3 regions of the Fictibacillus sp. S7 genome follow, and region 3 is predicted to be linked to each of the others. Evidence: riboswitches for the same ligand, from Rfam matches in the RefSeq annotation. Region 3 holds a riboswitch; each other region holds the start of a gene.
The links. A riboswitch is a leader RNA that binds a small molecule or an ion and turns the genes downstream of it on or off. The one in region 3 is predicted to bind S-adenosylmethionine.

Region 1 (5,945 bases), 1.2 Mb from region 3:
AACAGACCTTAAACAGAAGCAATCTCCTTCGCTTTGTTCACTTCAAATTCCTGCTTGATGCCGAAGAGCACTTCTTCGTCTGTCAGAAGCTTCAATGCGGTTAATGCCAGTGCCTTGGCTCCGAGAATGAGCGCATGGTCTCCTGCCGGTGAAATGGCCGCCTCACGGAACTCATCGGTATGTCCTACCAGGCTCTCCGGGCCAATCTGCAGATAAGGATGAATGGTTGGAACCACCTGGCTGATATTGCCGGCATCAGTGGATCCCAAACCGCTTCGATGCGAACTGTCAACTTCAGCACCAAGGCTTTCGAGTTGTTCTTGAAATACTTTATCAAAGGAACGGTTCAATAAAAGGTTATCGACCTTGTTTTGAAAGGCGATCACATTCAACGTTGCGCCTGTGGCCAGAGCTGCACCTTCAGCAATCCCTTTTACCTTTTTCGTCACCTCATCCAGCTTGGCGCGTGTGGCGGCACGAATGTAAAAACGTGCTTTGGCGTATTCCGGAACGATGTTCGGTGCATCTCCTCCATGAGTGATGATCCCATGAATTTTCACATCATCCGGTACATGCTGCCTGAGAGCGTTGATTCCGACAAACAGCTGAATGACGGCGTCAAGCGCGTTGATGCCTTTTTCCGGTGCCGCTGCCGCATGAGCAGGTTTACCGATATACTCAAAATCGAGCGGATCAACCGCGAGGGATGTTCCCGTTACACGGTTGGCGTTACCCGGGTGAAACATCAGGGCCGCATCTGTGCCATCAAGCAGTCCGTGTTTAACAAAACTGCCTTTTGCACTTCCGTTCTCCCCGCCTTCTTCAGCCGGTGTACCAAACACTTTGACTTCACCGCCAATTTCATGAATCACGGACCCAAGAGCAATCGCCGCAGCCGTACTTGAGGTTCCGATGATGTTATGACCGCAGGCATGCCCAAGCCCCGGGAGCGCATCGTATTCAGCCAGAAACGAAATCGTTGGGCCATCCAGTGCTGATTTCTTGCTGGCAACAAACGATGTTTCATGGCCAGCTACACCACGTTCTACCTTGAACCCCTCTCGTTCAAGCAATGAGGTCAGTAGCCTGGACGCTAAAATTTCCTCATTTCCGATTTCTGGATTTTCATGGATCTCATGTGAGGTCTCAATGTATGTTGCTGCATTTTCCTCTACATTCACAGTGATAAGCTCTTGAATTTCCTCTACAGTACGGCTGATGACAGTCATTTTCTCAGATCCTTTCTCTCTCTTTTATTCTCCTATTTCACTTAATGGGACGAACGTTGGAATGGTTGCGCCCTTATAGATGTCATTGATTTTCTTGGCAGTAGCCTTGGATTGGTAAATCTTCGCGATTTTCTTTAGCGTCTTATTGTTCTTATCCTCTGTTCGGACCGCAATAATGTTGATGTAAGGCTTGGCGGTCTTGCTCTCCAGATAAATAGCATCCTTCTTTGGATTCATTCCTGCGTCCACTGCCACCCCATTATTGATGATGGAAGCTGCCACATCCGGAAGCACGCGCGGTGTTTGTCCGGCAACCACAGGCTTAAGCTTTAAATGCTTCTTGTTCTCGATAACTTTTTTCAAATCTCCATTGCCGTCAAAATTATTTTCCAGCTTGATGAGACCGGCGCTTTGCAGCAAGAGAAGTCCGCGGCCCATATTTGTCGCTTCATTCGGGAGGGCAATGGTTGCTCCATCCGGTATATCCTTGATGTCTTTGTATTTTTCAGAGTAAACGCCCATCGGCGCGATTACGGTTGTGGCAATCGGTGCTAAATCCAATTTATGTTCCTTTTTAAAGGAATTAAAGTAAGAAATGGTCTGGAACGAGTTTGCGTCAATATCTCCGTCCGCCAGTGCCTGGTTGGGACGAACATAATCAGAAAACTCCACAATTTCAAGATCGATTCCTTCCTTTTTAGCCTTTTCCGCAATGTATTTCCAGACATCACTGTCCGATCCACTAATGCCCATTTTTACTTTTTCCTCTTTGCTTCCCCCGCTGCATCCGCTTAAGAAAGCCGACAACAGCACCCCGATAACTAAAACGATAAGTGAATATTTTTTCATGATGTATCTCTCCCTTTTCTTTCGCTATCTTCTTCTTAATTTTCTTGAAATCACATTTCCTGAGCTTTGTAATCCTTGCACCAGGATAATGAGCAGAACCACCGTTACGATCATAACGTCCGTATCAAACCGCTGGTATCCGTAAGCAATAGCCAAATCACCAAGGCCTCCGCCTCCGACTGCACCAGCCATGGCAGATGCACCGACCAAACCGATGGTCGCGGTGGTCAATGACAGGATCAATGAACTGAAAGCTTCCGGGAGCAGGATGCGGAAAATGGTTTGCCAAGGCGTTGCACCCATGGCTTCTGCAGCCTCCACAATTCCCGGATCAATTTCCAGCAAGCTGTTTTCCACCAGCCGGGCAATATAAGGCCCTGCGTATACAATCAACGGAACGATCGCCGCCGCTGTCCCGATGGATGTTCCTACAACTAAACGTGTAAACGGAATGATGGCTACCATGAGAATGATAAACGGTATGGAACGGAGAACGTTCACAATGGCATTCAGCACATTAAACACAGGTAAATTTTCAAGAATGTGGCCTTTTCTCGTTACGACGAGAATAATACCGATCAGGATGCCGATCACTGCCGATGCCAATAATGAAACACCGACCATGATCAATGTATCACCGGTCGCATCCAGGATGTCGACCCAGAATGTACTCCAATCAACTGGCATGTTCAATAACCTCCCTTACTTCCACATCACCCTGTCCTGCAAAAAAGACGGCCCTGCGGATTTCCAGTTCGTCCCCAATCAGCTGAACTACGAGATTTCCAAATGGAACATCCTGCAGTTCGGTAACATGTCCGTACAGCACGCTGACATCGACATCAAACTTTTTTGCAATTTGAGATAAAAGCGGCTGTCCTGTTGAAGCTCCTGTAAAAACAATGCGGAACACCTGATGATTTTTGTCCTGGTTCCTCAAGATGTTTTTCAGCGAATCAGGAAGTTCATCCTGAAGGACGGAGCTTACAAATCGACGTGCGGTTTCTGTTTTCGGCCGGGAAAAGACTTCAAAAACACTGCCCTTCTCGATCACTTTACCTTTCTCCATCACCGCGACCGAGCTGCAAATCTCACGGATCACATTCATTTCATGGGTGATGATCAGAATAGTGATGTGATATTCCTTATTGATTCTTTTTAATAGCTCGAGGATGCTTGATGTGGTCTGCGGGTCAAGCGCCGAGGTGGCCTCATCACAGAGCAGAACCTCCGGATCCGTAGACAGCGCCCGTGCAATGCCCACCCGCTGCTTTTGACCGCCTGACAGCTGATCCGGGTATTTATGTCCATGTTCGGAAAGTCCGACAAACTCAAGCAGATTGTTTACTTTTTCTTTAATGGCACTCTTCTTTTCTCCCTGGAGGTAAAGAGGCGTTGCTATGTTATCAAACACCGTTTTCGCATTCAGCAGATTGAAATGCTGAAAAATCATACCAATGTTTTTCCGTTTTTTCCGGAGCTCTTTCGGTGAAAGATCAGCCATGTTCTCTCCGTCCACCAGCACCCGTCCGGAGGAAGGCTTCTCAAGCAAGTTGACACACCGCAGCAGCGAGCTTTTCCCTGCACCGCTGTACCCAACCACTCCATAAATCTCTCCTTTATCTATTTCAAAGCTCACATTGTTAAGTGCTTTGACCTGGTTTTTGCCGCTCTCATAAATCTTGGTAACTTCCTCAAATCGAATCAATCGTGTGTTCCCCCTTCAAACTGCTCCAACAAAAAAACCTCTTCTTGTGAACACAAGAAGAGGCCAGCTAATAATGATTAAAGCTTCTCTTCTTATCTCCCAAGCTAACTGCTTGACGGAATTGGCACAGTATTTCCGTTTGCCGGAAACCCGCTGCCGAGGCTTCAAAGGGCCAGTCCCTCCACCTCTCTGGATAAGAAAACCATTCAGTTTTTTTTGCAATAAAAAATTCTCTTCCAAGACAAGAAGAGAATGTTAATTCCATAATAGAAATTTGCTCTTCTTATCTTCCAGGTTCTTTAGGGAACCTGGTGGAATTGGCACAGTATTTTTTCAAAAAACGAAAAACCCGCTGCCGAGGTTTCAAAGGGCCATGTCCCTCCACCTCTCTGGATAAGAAATACGTCATATTTACTTGATGTGCTCTATCATATACCAGGGATTTCAATTTGTCAAATATTTTTCCGAGCTATCCGCTTGGAATTGTTAGTATGTATTGCCCTATTCTAAAGCTTTACGGCATCCTTTTCAAGGAAAACCATTACACTTCCCTGCTCCACTTTCTGAACATAACGTTCCGCCGTTCGTTCGGACAAATCAAGGGACATTAAGAGCTCTTTTAAGTCTTCCTCTGAATCCTCCGAAAACATGGAAGCAAACGGCCCTGCGGCGAGGAGCGGCCCAATACCAGGAACGCCAAGACCCGGAACAGCAATGGCTCCGCCAATACCGGAAAGAAACCCGGCAATTGTCCCATAGGCTGCTTCGTTCACATCTTCATCCAAATGTTCTTCTGAAACGTTGGTCTTGTCAGCCACCCGATCCATCGTTCCATCGTCTTTAGCCAGGATGGATATGTCTTTGGCGTTGTACCCCTGGTCAACCAATCCTTGAATGCGATCAATCGCTTCGCTTTCTGAATCATATACCCCGATTACCATTTTACTCATTGCTTATCCTCCTTTATCCGTATGGCTCTCTTATTAGTAATTACCCTAACCCCACTTCACTAAACAATCACAAAAAACTCCTTATCGGAGTTTTTTTGTTGACGGGTTCAGGACAGACCAGCCCGTTCAAAAATATGTTCTTTTTGATCAGCCTCGTACCTGCTGTCCCCAAGGACCAGTCCCTGAATCAGTGTATCCGCATCCTCATAGGGACTTTCGCTTCCGTTATAGATGGAAAGCGGCACAAAATATCCGTCTTCAATCGCTTGTTTTACCGTGTCGTATAACGGTTCAATTCCGCCTGACGATTTCCAGGATACATATTTGACTACCCTTTTCCCAAGCTGCTCAGTGATGCTGTCCTTCAAAAGCAGAGCCGCCGTCGAACCATTGACCCTGTAATTCAAATCAAACGCGATCTTTCTTCCATCCGGCGTAACAGCAATATCAAAACCGGCAATTCCCCTGTAGCCTCTTTTACAGCCCTCTTCCATAATTCGCCTGCCGATTTTAATGACTTCGCTATCGGGTTCAGAATCTTCGTCCACCCAGTTTCCTTTATATTTTGCGTTTTCATCAATATTTTGAACAGTACTGCCAAGGTAAATCAACTTCTCATCAAATGTACAAGCAAACTGAACACAGTAATTGTGTTCAATTTCCAAATACTCTTCGATTACGATGCCTTCACAGGTTTCAAAAAACTTCTCAGCCTTTTGGATATCTTCATCAGTTTTGCAGATAAACACATCAAAGCCTGCTGCATTTGCTTCATTCGTCGCTGCTTTAACAACACATGGAAGCGAAAAAGCTTCGAGATGTTCATGAAGCTTTGCAGCTGTGGTACTCACACGCTTTGGTGCATGCCCTTCCGGCACCAGCTCTTCAAGATTTGCTTTATTATTCAAATACTGAACCAGCTTCGGGTCGATCCAGTAGTTTAGAGCTGACATTTCTTCTTCAGGATGAATATGCTGAACCACCATCCGTTTCCGTTCGTCCTCAAGCCGTTTGAACAAATTGCGGTAATCTTCTTCAGTGGAGTAATAATGCATGGGAAACCGAAGCTGCAGTCCGGCCCTCTCATATAGATCTATCGCCTGCCTGGTTGTTACGGACCGGCTGCAAATAACCGGCATTTCTCCCATTACAGCAAACTGGCTGCCAGTTAATAAATCAAGCTTGACTGGACAATCCGGGATCCATTTA
Region 2 (5,945 bases), 730 kb from region 3:
GAAAATAGAATCTGCTGTTCAGGAATTGGATTATCGGCCCAGTACGGCTGCAAGAGGGCTGAAAGGAAGAAAAAGCTACCTCATTGGCGTCATCATTGCAGATATCCGCAATCCATATAGTACAGCCATTTTAAGAGGCGCTGAAGAAATCTCTTCGAAAAATGGTTACAGTCTTATGATCTGCAATTCCGATAACAATCCAGAGAAGGAGAGAAACTTTATTCATATGCTGCAATCTCACCGGATCGATGGGCTTATTATTCATACAACGGGTGGGAATAACTCTTCCTTACTGGAAATGAAAGATGATTCCATTCCGGTCGTACTGCTGGATCGAAATATTCCTGAACTGGATATGGATTTTGTCGGCTTAGATAACCGGCAGGCAACAGAGGATTCTCTCGGATTTCTGCTACAGCGAAATTATGAACGTATCGCGTTTTTTAGTGAACCTTTTCAGGAAATCAGTACAAGGCATGAGAGGTATCAGTTTTTTCAAGACGTTTTGAAAAAGAACAATCACGAAAGCTCAGATGATATCTATATTGTTTCAACAGATGATGGCTGCCTGTTCAGAAATAAGCTGGTTTCATTTCTGGAAGATGCCCAGGGGCAATCCAAAGCCATTTTTACTGTAAATGCGCTTTTAATGCTAAAAGTTGCGAATGAACTAAATACCATGAACATTTCTGTGCCGGATGAACTCTCACTCCTCACATTTGATAATCCAGATTGGGCACCTGTTGTATTTGGAGGAATTACCTGCATTGAGCAGCCAACATTTGAAATTGGGGTAAGCGCGATGAAAATGGTCCTCGAACGAATCAGAGGAGAACGGACAACCTCGCAATCCTTCATGTATAAAGGGAAGTTGATTAAAAGGAATTCAACACCAGAGAAATAAAGAGGTCTTATCGCTGGACCCCTTTTTCAATAGTTAAATGGTACCGGTACCATTAATAAGTAAGCGCATTCAAAGGAGCGGGGGTAATGAATCACATTTATTGTACACAAAACGCATTCGGAAATACGGAGTTGAATGCGCGGGAGTTTGAAGAGATTGCACTGTGCTTGGCAGAGGTAAAGGCGGATGGCATAGAGGTTCGCAGGGAGTTGCTTTCTTCCGGGATCTCATTGAATGATGCAGGAGTAAGGTTAAAGGAACTGAATCTTGAAGTTGTTTTTTCCTCGCCCCAGCCTATGTTTGATGAAAACGGAAAGCTGAATTTCAATTCCCTATTCTGTCTTCTTCAGGAGGCGGAAGCCGTAGGGGCATGGCTGTTGAAGACACCTCTTGGCCACTATTGCGGAATGAAGGAGGAACTTTCCCATGTAAAGCGTCTTTTGCTGCAGTTTCCAAAAATGATTTTTACCATCGAAAATGATCAGACCAGTTGTGGCGGACGAACAGATCTTCTGGAGACTTTTTTTCTGGACTGCCGTGCACAAGAGATTCCTGCCGGATTTACCTTTGATGTGGGCAATCCAAAGTATGTGGGAGAGGATCCGTTGGCTATGTATGAACGGTTGAAAACATTTATTCGATACGTTCACATCAAACACGTGGTTGATGACAAAGGAAGTTGGAGAACAGTCCCGGTTTTCCCTGAGCTTCCTGATGAGATCGATGGGATCATTGGGCTGATTCCTGAAGAAGTTCCCTTGGCGATCGAGTATCCCGTGAAAGTCATAAATGCATCTCAGCATGTAGCAAATCTGCGAAAAGAGAGGGTGAAAAGCTGGCAGGAGCAAGTGAAATAGAATGTACATGAAGTTTTTAAAAAGTTGATAGAAAAAGGAGCGGTTTAACGATGATGGATTCTATAGCTTCAAAAAAACGGTTTCGCCGTTTGATTCCTTTAGCTTTTATTACGTACAGTCTCGCCTATCTGGACCGGGCAAATTATGGGTTCGGTGTAGCAGGGGGCATGGGAGATGAACTGAACATTACAGCGGGAGTTTCTTCTTTTTTGGCATCTCTCTTTTTTCTCGGGTACTTTTTCTTCCAGGTTCCGGGTGCTCACTATGCAGAAAAGCATAGTGCCAAAAAGCTGATCTTTTGGAGCCTGATTCTATGGGGCGGCCTTGCCGCAGCAACAGGCATGGCAACCAATGTGGCTTGGCTGTATCCTATCCGTTTTCTTTTAGGAGTAGTTGAAAGCGCTGTTATGCCAGCCATGCTAGTATTTTTGAGTCATTGGTTTTTAAAGGAAGAACGGTCACGAGCAAATACATTCTTAATCCTCGGTAATCCGGCCACCGTATTATGGATGTCTGTTTTATCGGGTTATCTATTAAACTCGTTCAGTTGGAGATGGATGTTTATTTTGGAAGGTGCTCCAGCGGTATTATGGGCATTTATCTGGCTGAAGCTGGTCAAAGACCGTCCAAAAAATGCATCATGGCTTACCGATAAGGAAAAGCAGGGTATCGAGAATGAGTTTAACAAAGAACAATCTACATTGAAGCCAGTCAAGAATTATCGGGAAGCGTTTAAATCCAAAGCCGTGATTCTGCTGAGCCTTCAATATTTTGCCTGGAGCATAGGGGTATATGGATTTGTTATGTGGCTTCCGTCCATTATTAAAAAAGCGTCAAACCTGGACATTGTTTCAACAGGCTGGCTCTCTTCGGTTCCTTACGTTGTGGCTGTGGTCGGCATGCTTGTCCTATCCTATTACTCGGATAAAACACTGAACCGTAAAACATTTGTATGGATATCACTGCTGATTGGTTCCATTGCCTTTTTTGGCTCTTATTTGATCGGTTCCAGCAATTTCTGGCTTTCGTATACACTACTTGTCATAGCTGGCGGAGCCATGTACGCACCTTACGGACCGTTTTTTGCGATCATTCCTGAAATCCTTCCGCGAAACGTGGCTGGGGGAGCGATGGCGCTCATCAACAGCATGGGGGCGCTTGGTTCTTTTGTTGGATCCTACATTGTTGGATATTTAAACGGCGTTACCGGAGGGCCGTCAGCTTCCTTCGTATTCATGGCATCCGCGCTTTTTGTATCCGTATTGCTTACAATGGCTGTTAAAGCTCCGGCTGCAAAAGAAGCGAAAAAGAGAATGGAGGTTGTTTCTCAATGAAGATTCAGCTGGCCCTGGACTGGATGACGATTTCTGAGGCAATTGAAACGGCAAAAGAGGCAGAGCAATATGTTGATCTTATCGAAGTCGGTACTTCATTAATTAAGGAATATGGTGTTGAGAGCATTTCTGAGATTAAAAAAGAGTTTCCGTTAAAACCAGTGCTGGCAGATATGAAGACCTTTGATAATGCAGCCTATGAATTTTCCATAGCCTTTGACGCAGGAGCAGACATGGCAACTGTCATGGGGGCGGCTCCCCTCGTAACGATTGAAACCTGTTTGAAGGTTGCCGACGAAAATGGAAAAGAAGTGATGATTGATCTGCTAAATGTTTCATCTGAGCAAATGCAACGTCTGCTAAGCTATACATCTGCCGTATTTTGCGAACATGTAAGCAAAGATGAACAGGAGTCAGACAACAAAACGATGGAGAAACAGAACAAAGAAAGGCTTCCTGTTGACCGACTGGCCCTTGCAGGGGGAATTGCTCTATCCTCTCTCCCAATGGCTGCCGAAAAAAATCCGGAGATCATTGTTGTCGGGTCCGCCATTACGAAAGCTGCGAATATCCAGGAAGCAGCCAAACAGATGTATACAGCTTGGAAAACGATTCGGACAGGAGAAAATGTATGAACGAACTGAATGTGATTGTAAAAGAGATGCAGGGAGTTATTGAGAAAATTGGAGAAGAAGAGATTGAGCGTTTTGATTCAGAACTCCAAAATACAACGAGAATCTTTGTGGCTGGCGAGGGAAGGTCGGGGTTTATGGCAAAAGCATTTGCCATGCGCCTCATGCACCTGGGCTATAACGTCTTTGTCATTGGTGAGACGGTAACTCCCTCGGTAGCCGAGGGGGATTGTCTTATCGCCATTTCGGGTTCAGGATCCACACAATCCGTAATCCATCAGGCGGAACGGTCAAGGTCGGCAGGCTCCAAAGTAGTATGCATTACAGCAAATGGAGATTCTGCTCTGGCACAAGTGGCTGATACATGTTTTGTCCTTCCGGCAGCTACAAAGAAAAGGGGAGAGAATGAAGCCAAAAGCATACAGCCACTCAGCTCTCTTTTTGATCAGTGTCTTCATGTGTTTTGCGATGCGGTATGTCTGAGGAGCAGCACACAGAAAACGCTCAGCCATGAGGAAGTTCTGTCCAGGCACAGCAACACGGAATAAAATATAAAAAGAAAGCTTGAAACATTCAGATAATTGCGGTACACTAGGAACTACAATTAGATACGGATTAGATTTTCTTATCAAGAGAGGTAGAGGGAATGGCCCGATGAAACCTCAGCAACCTTCAGTGATTTCTGCTGAAAAGGTGCTAAGTCCAGCAAGTTCGATGACGAACTTGGGAGATAAGGAGAACGACAATTTGATGGTATTCAAAAGTCTTCTTCTTAAGAAGGCTTTTTTATTTTTTCTTTTGACTTAGGAGGCTGCCATGTATAAAACAGAAACAAAATTAGCTCAAATTGGAAACCGAAGTGAAGACCGCACGGGAACGGTTAATCCGCCCGTTTATTTTTCTACAGCATACCGCCATACCGGAATTGGAGAATCAAGTGGTTACGATTATATTCGAACAGGCAATCCGACACGTGAAGTGCTTGAAAAAGCGATCGCCGATTTGGAAGGAGCAGACGCCGGGTTTGCCTGTAGCTCGGGGATGGCGGCCATTGCGGCCATCCTCTCCCTCTTTCAATCAGGTGATGAATGGATTGTATCCAGTGATTTGTATGGCGGCACCTACCGCCTGCTCGAAGAAGGATACAAAAAATGGGGTTTGTCCAGTATCTATGTAAACACGGCAGACGTAGCCGAAATTGAACAGGCGATCACTGAAAAAACAAAAGCCATTTTTCTGGAAACGCCGACCAACCCGCTCATGGAGGTATGTGATATTGAAGCTGTTGCACGTCTCGCCAAGAAACATGGGTTGCTCGTTATCGTTGATAATACCTTTTATACCCCTTTGCTGCAAAGGCCGATCGAGCTCGGAGCGGATATTGTAATCCACAGTGCAACGAAATACCTCGGAGGACACAATGATGTGCTCGCAGGTCTGATTGCGGCCAAAGGCGAGGAATTGTGCCAGGAGCTCTCGTACCATCACAATGCCTCAGGTGCCGTGTTAAGCCCGTTTGATGCCTGGCTTTTGATGCGCGGAATGAAAACATTGGCCCTTCGAATGAAAAAACATGAAGAAAACGCTAAGGTGTTGATTCAATTCCTGCAGAATCATGATGGTGTAGATGACGTCCTTTATCCGGGAAGGGGAGGCATGATCTCTTTCCGGCTGAAAAAAGAAGAATGGGTCCCCCGTTTTTTGAAGTCCGTAAATCTGATAACCTTTGCCGAAAGCCTGGGCGGGGTTGAAAGTCTGGTAACGTATCCCGCGACCCAAACACATGCGGACATTCCTGAAGAAATACGTACAGCACGCGGAGTTTGCAACCGGCTTTTGCGTTTATCTGTTGGTATTGAAGACGAAAATGATTTGATTAACGACTTAAAACAAGCGCTGGACATTGTCCAGAAGGAGGCTGTAATTTATGAGTGACCATAACTGTCATACCTTTCAAACCAAATTGCTGCATCATAAACATAAAACCGATCCGGCTACCGGCGCGGTGAGTGTGCCCATGCATCTGTCCTCCACGTTCCATCAAGAGGATATTGATCAATTTGGAAAATATGATTATGCACGGTCTGCCAATCCGACAAGAGAAGCACTCGAACAGCAAATCGCTGAGCTCGAAGGCGGATGCAGAGGCTTTGCCTTTGCATCGGGCATGGCAGCGATCTCTACGTCATTTCTTCTTTTATCCCAAGGAGATCATATG
Region 3 (5,945 bases):
GCCAAATATAGTTTGCGCAGCAATCTCTCTTGCCATGTCTTCATCCAGTCCCTCGGCCACCGCTGTTTTTTCAATATGCTCAAGAATGTAATAAATATAGGCTGGTCCGCTTCCCGCAATTCCTGTGAAAACGTCCATTTGCTCTTCATCAATTACTTTTACTCTTCCGATCGCAGAAAACAACGCTTTGGCCAGTTCAATATGCTCCATAGATACTGAATTTCCGCCTGTTATAGCTGTGATTGATTCTCCGATCGTACTTGACGTGTTCGGCATCACCCGGATCACCGGCTGTCCTTCTGGAAGCAATTCTTCCATATAAGAAGTCGATATACCTGCTAATACCGACATGATGATTTGGTTTGAATTCACATGAGGAGCAAGCTCCAACAATGCACTTTCTGCATCTTTTGGCTTCATGGCCAAAAGAATGACGTCGGCTTCATCAATTTTAGCTTCATGGTAGGGCAATGCCCCGACCTTGTATTTTTTCATGAGTTCAATTCTTCGTTCATCATTTTGTTTGTTTGTCATTGTAATGTTGCTGGCAGGCAGCTTATCCTGTGTGACCATTCCGGCAGCAATTGCTTCTGCCATTGAACCTGCTCCAATAACAAGCACTTTCTTTGTTTCTAACATGCAACCTCTCCTTATAGCCGTGTAGTCAATTTCATCATATAAGTTCTTATCTTAACACGATGAGAGAGAGTTTCAACCCTTAAGGGTGGACGTGAGGAGGTAAGGGTAAAAAAGGAATAAAACGGTAGGGAAAAGTGGACTGCTTTGTGCACAAGGTCTTAAATGACCTGAAATCATGATATATGAAATGATTTAAGGTTCATTTTCCCATGGCCCTTTTAGACGAACCGTTTTAAGCTGCTGCTTTTGTTCCTCTGGCCACCAGGCACCGCAATCCTCGGATACGATACAGACCGCGCATTTATTTAAATCATAGACCTTCATCCCGCTGATTGGTGGTGTATAAACGTGCAGTGTAATCAAAGGCTCTTCTCCTCGGGATCCCATTTTATGAATCATTCCTTTGCCCACATTCAAATAGGAACCGCTTTTTTCTTTCCGATTTAATCTCTCCAATGGAAGGCTGGCAGGAGAAATCTCATAAATCCAATGATCTGAGCTGCCAGCAATAATCTGAACCCAACCATAGGACTGGCCATGATCATGAGGAGCACAGTCGAGATAAGTTGACCATTGCATAACAAGAATTTCAATGTGATCATTCTGATAAAACATCTGTCTTCCGTAAGGTTTATTGCCGGGTTCTTTTAAGAAAGGGGTTACATCCTCGAGGCGGGCATCCAATTGTTTAATGGCCGTTAAAAGCTGTCTGGAAGAGGGATTATGCATGGAACCAAAAAGCGTTTCAATACGTTCTAGAAGGGTCACGCTCTTCATCCTCTCTGATCGCTTTTTATTTTAGTTTATGAGGGGGACAATATGTTCATGTAAAAAGACAATCTGTGAGTCAATGGTCACAAAATAACATGATTACCCGAAACCTACCTCCTAGGGACTGCGTTAGGTAAAAACGTCCGCTTTTTGTCTAGAATCATCATTTTCACCGCAGACGAAATTTTATGACTCAAGGAGGTACGATTCATGTTTAAAAAGGTGAGTATCATCACAGGAATCACAGCCATTGTGCTATCTATAACTGGAGGTACAGGAGCCAGTGCACATACAGTTAAAGAAGGGGATACTCTTTGGAAGCTGGGGCAATCCTATAATGTGCCGTTTCAGGAGATCAAAAAAGAGAATGGACTTACCGGCAATTTGATTTATCCGGGACAAAATTTAAAGGTGCAGCCAGTAAAGGGAATAAGCGCTGAAAAAACAAACGCTGCGTCAGAACAAATAAAAGCAACGCCGGAAGATAAAAAATTGCTCGCTTCTCTTGTTGAAGCAGAAGCAATGGGAGAAAGCTTTGAAGGAAAGGTAGCGGTGGCCTCTGTTGTCTTGAACCGCGTTGAAGATGACGGCTTTCCTGATTCCATTCATGACGTCATCTACGACAAAGGACAATTTCAGCCGGTTATGGAGAACAATTTAAAGAAACCTTCTCCCGAGTCGGAAAAGGCAGTAGACAAGGCCTTATCTGGTTATGATAACACGAACGGTGCTCTGTTCTTTTACAATAAAAAGACAGCCGTTAGCAGATGGCTCGATACGAAACCTGCTTGTACGGTTATCGGAAACCATACATTCAGCAAATAATCCATGCCCCCGTCATTCGCGGACGGGGGTTTTTTATCGTTGGCTCGTACTTCTGATGCTTAATCCTGAGGATGTAATTTTTTGGCTGTTTCTTGCGATCAGTACATCACAATTGGCATGGCGCGTAATATACTGTGAGACACTTCCGATAAAAATGCGTTCCATCGCATTTAATCCTGTTGCACCACAAACAATCAAATCTGATTCATGCATGGAGGCAAATGAGAGAATTTCCATTTTGGGCGATCCTGAGTTTGATAAAGTGGTTACATGTGTTAGTCCATGGTTTCTGGCCAATTTTTCATAGTCGTCCAAAAGTGTTCTGGCTGCAATCCGATCTCTGTCCATTTCAATATTAATGGCTCCGGCATCAAGTGGAGCAGCCGGAAGGCGGTCTTCAGTTATGTGTACGATATACAACTTGGCATGATATTCTTTTGCCACTTCAATCGCTCTGTAAAACGCCACTTCCGATGAACGGGAACCGTCAACACCAACCAGGATTCTATGGTAAGAAGGCATACCCTCACCTCTTTTGGAATATAGTATACATAAGTTTTACCCGCTGGAGGAGGAAGGCAAACACGAAGACAAACAATAAAAAACTTTCGGAATTTAATTGACAAATTCATAAGACTGCTGTATTTTTGAACGTATTAAAGTTGTTCATAAAAACGAATAGTTAACTCTTATCAAGAGTGGTGGAGGGACTGGCCCGATGATACCCGGCAACCTGCAGAGATTATTCTGTACTGGTGCCAAATCCTGCAAAGGCAAAACACTTTGACAGATAAGAGACGGTACAACCCCAAAATGGATGATTGCACCTCTCTGAATCTAAAAAGAGAGGTGTTTTTTGTTTGATAAAATCGGAGGGATATCTGATGGCAAATGCACAGGCAGCAATTGAAAATGAAGTGGCAGAAATAGGGAATCTCGTTCTGGAATCCGGCAAAACATTAACCGATGTTCATATTGCCTATCAGCGCATAGGAGCGGCTGATGCTCCGGCTATTTTGGTGTGCCATGCACTTACAGGAAATCAATATACGATGACGACAGAAATTGGACCCGGGTGGTGGGAAGGACTCATTGGGCCAGGCCAATATATCGATTCAGAAAAATACCAGGTGATTACGACCAACGTTCTTGGCGGCTGTGAAGGGACGACAGGACCGCTTTCCATCAACCCTTTGACAGGGGAGAGATATGGCGGGGATTTTCCGCTCATTACCATCCGAGACATGGTTAATGCTCAAAAACGATTGCTTGAAGTTCTTCACATTCATTCACTTGACACAGTCATCGGTGGATCGCTTGGCGGGATGCAGGTTATGGAATGGGGCTTGCTCTACCCTGATTTTATGGACCGTTTGATTCCCATTGCGGTCACACCTGCCTTAAGCGATTATGCCATTGGTTTCAATGCCATTGGGCGAACGGCGATTGTGAGTGATCCGGAATGGAATAATGGGAACTATTCATCAGAAGTGTCACCTGCCAAAGGGCTTGGCATTGCCAGAATGATTGGAATGCTGACCTACCGTTCGGGAACGTTATTTAATCAGCGGTTTCAACGGGAACAAACGGAAGAATGGTATTCCATATCAGATGAAGCTTCGTTTTCCGTTGAGACTTACCTGCATTATCAGGCCCAAAAGCTGTCCCAGCGGTTTGATGCCAACAGCTACCTGACCTTACTGAAAGCAATGGACAGCCATGACATCGGCAGAGGAAGAGGAGGTATCCATCAAGCAAGCAAAGGATACAGGGCAAAAATGCTCTGTCTCGGATTTACAGAGGACCTGTTATATCCGCCGGCGATGATGAAAACTTTTACAGAAAGCGTGAACGAAGAAAGCCAAAAGGCCCTCTTTCATGAAGTGAATACCATTTTTGGCCATGATGGATTTTTAACAGAATTCGAAAAATGGGGCCCGTTTCTGGAAGGATTTTTTTCCGAATAAAAAAGACATGAAGCGAAAATAGCTTCATGTCTTTTGGTTTTAGAGTTCTCCTGCAGCTTGATCCGCCAAAGGAACCGTTGTTTCCTGTTGGGTAGGTTCATTTTTAATACGGCGGCTGCCTACAGAAAGGGCTACAATAATACCTGCCCCGATGAATATAAGGCCGGTCATAAAGACGGTCGTAAACGAACTGCTCCAAGCCGTTTGAATGGAATGGATCACCGTACCTTTAATTGAACCGGGAAGTTTAAGCATATCTGGATGAATTAGAAGGCTGAACAAAGCATCTGTTTTATCTGCGAGTTTTTGGAAAATGCCTTGAAGCATCGGATTACTCTGTTGTTCTACTACATCTTTCATGTTGGTTTCCAGAGAGTGGTTCATAACGACATTCAAGACAGTAATGCCGATTGTACCGCCAATGGAACGGAAGAAGGTGGATGCCGATGTAACAGCACCGAGTTTCGTTTTCGGAAATTCATTCTGTATGGCAATCATAAGGGTAGGCATAACAAGACCCATGCCGAATCCCATGATAACCATATAAGCATAAGCTGTAATTTCTTTAGATTCCACGCTCATTGTGCTCATCAAGTAAAATCCGAATGCTGTAATCAGCATACCTGCTGTCAATACAGTCCGGTATGGGAGTTTCAACAAAAGTCTTCCCCCAACGATACTTGCAAGGATAAGGGAGATCATCATTGGCGTCATGGTGGACCCAGCCTGCGTAGGTGTCACACCCAAAATGCCCTGCATGAACATTGGAACGAACATAATCGCACCAAACATTCCAAGCCCCAGCAAAAAGCCTAATGCATTCGTTGCAGCAAACACACGGTTTTTGAACAAAGTCAGATCAAGTACAGGTTCTTTTGCTTTTCTCTCCGCGAACCCAAAAACGATCATCAGCAGGATCGATGAACCAAAGATTAAAGCACTTTCGAGCGATCCCCATTCAAATTTATCTCCACCAAAAGTGAGGCCGAGCAACAACAGAACGATAGCCGGGATCAGAGTGATAATGCCCCAGTAGTCGATATTGACTTCGTTTTTTGGCCGAACCATTTCGTGTTTCATTCCAATAAAGATTAAAATAGCGGATAACAAGCCAAATGGCACGTTAATCAGGAAAATCCAGTGCCAACTGATGGTATCCACCAAGAATCCACCAATAAATGGGCCAATGACAGAGCTTAAACCAAAAATGGCACCGAAGACACCCTGCCACTTTGCACGCTGCTCGGCAGTGAAAATATCACCAATGATAGTTTGGGAAAGCGGCATGATCATACCGCCACCAAGACCTTGAAGACCACGGTAAATAATTAATTCTTCCATGGAGCTGGCGGTCGCACAAAGGGCGGATCCAATGACGAAAATGACCGAACCGATTAAATAAAGCAACCGGCGTCCATAAAGGTCGGAAAGCTTACCTACAATCGGAATAATAGTGGTGGACGTAATAAGGTAAGCGGTAGTGACCCAGGCGAATATGGAAAAACCGTTCAATTCACCAATGATGGTCGGCATAGCAGTACCGACCACAGTTTGTTCCATGGCACTAAAAAACATACCAATAACGAGGCCCAAGAGGACCATATTACGGTTGATAGAGGGGGTTAATTCATTGTTCATATAGCGTCTCCTATCTTTTATTAAATGAATGCATCACAAAAATGACCCACTGGTCAGTGGGCGAATGCATAACTTATATTATTAATACTTTCCTATTATATTCCT

Region 1: it holds a riboswitch for S-adenosylmethionine, as region 3 does, so the genes downstream of both, DMO16_RS10720 (methionine ABC transporter ATP-binding protein) here and metX (homoserine O-acetyltransferase MetX) in region 3, are expected to answer to the same signal.
Region 2: it holds a riboswitch for S-adenosylmethionine, as region 3 does, so the genes downstream of both, DMO16_RS00960 (methionine biosynthesis PLP-dependent protein) here and metX (homoserine O-acetyltransferase MetX) in region 3, are expected to answer to the same signal.

The regions. Positions count from the first base shown of each region.
Region 1 is NZ_QJKL01000001.1:2,094,820-2,100,764, forward strand. Features, by position in the region: gene DMO16_RS10705 (M20 family metallopeptidase) at 9-1,229, opposite strand; gene DMO16_RS10710 (MetQ/NlpA family ABC transporter substrate-binding protein) at 1,254-2,078, opposite strand; gene DMO16_RS10715 (methionine ABC transporter permease) at 2,103-2,765, opposite strand; gene DMO16_RS10720 (methionine ABC transporter ATP-binding protein) at 2,755-3,786, opposite strand; SAM riboswitch class I at 3,876-3,986, opposite strand; SAM riboswitch class I at 4,067-4,186, opposite strand; gene DMO16_RS10725 (general stress protein) at 4,293-4,736, opposite strand; gene DMO16_RS10730 (ATP-grasp domain-containing protein) at 4,844-5,945, opposite strand, start outside.
Region 2 is NZ_QJKL01000001.1:191,492-197,436, forward strand. Features, by position in the region: gene DMO16_RS00935 (LacI family DNA-binding transcriptional regulator) at 1-904, shown strand, start outside; gene DMO16_RS00940 (hypothetical protein) at 991-1,761, shown strand; gene DMO16_RS00945 (MFS transporter) at 1,815-3,095, shown strand; gene hxlA (3-hexulose-6-phosphate synthase) at 3,092-3,730, shown strand; gene hxlB (6-phospho-3-hexuloisomerase) at 3,727-4,275, shown strand; SAM riboswitch class I at 4,350-4,464, shown strand; gene DMO16_RS00960 (methionine biosynthesis PLP-dependent protein) at 4,544-5,662, shown strand; gene metC (cystathionine beta-lyase) at 5,655-5,945, shown strand, end outside.
Region 3 is NZ_QJKL01000001.1:925,872-931,816, reverse strand. Features, by position in the region: gene proC (pyrroline-5-carboxylate reductase) at 1-639, opposite strand, end outside; gene DMO16_RS04690 (cysteine dioxygenase) at 832-1,407, opposite strand; gene DMO16_RS04685 (cell wall hydrolase) at 1,621-2,235, shown strand; gene DMO16_RS04680 (universal stress protein) at 2,269-2,757, opposite strand; SAM riboswitch class I at 2,922-3,032, shown strand; gene metX (homoserine O-acetyltransferase MetX) at 3,120-4,202, shown strand; gene DMO16_RS04670 (MDR family MFS transporter) at 4,242-5,840, opposite strand.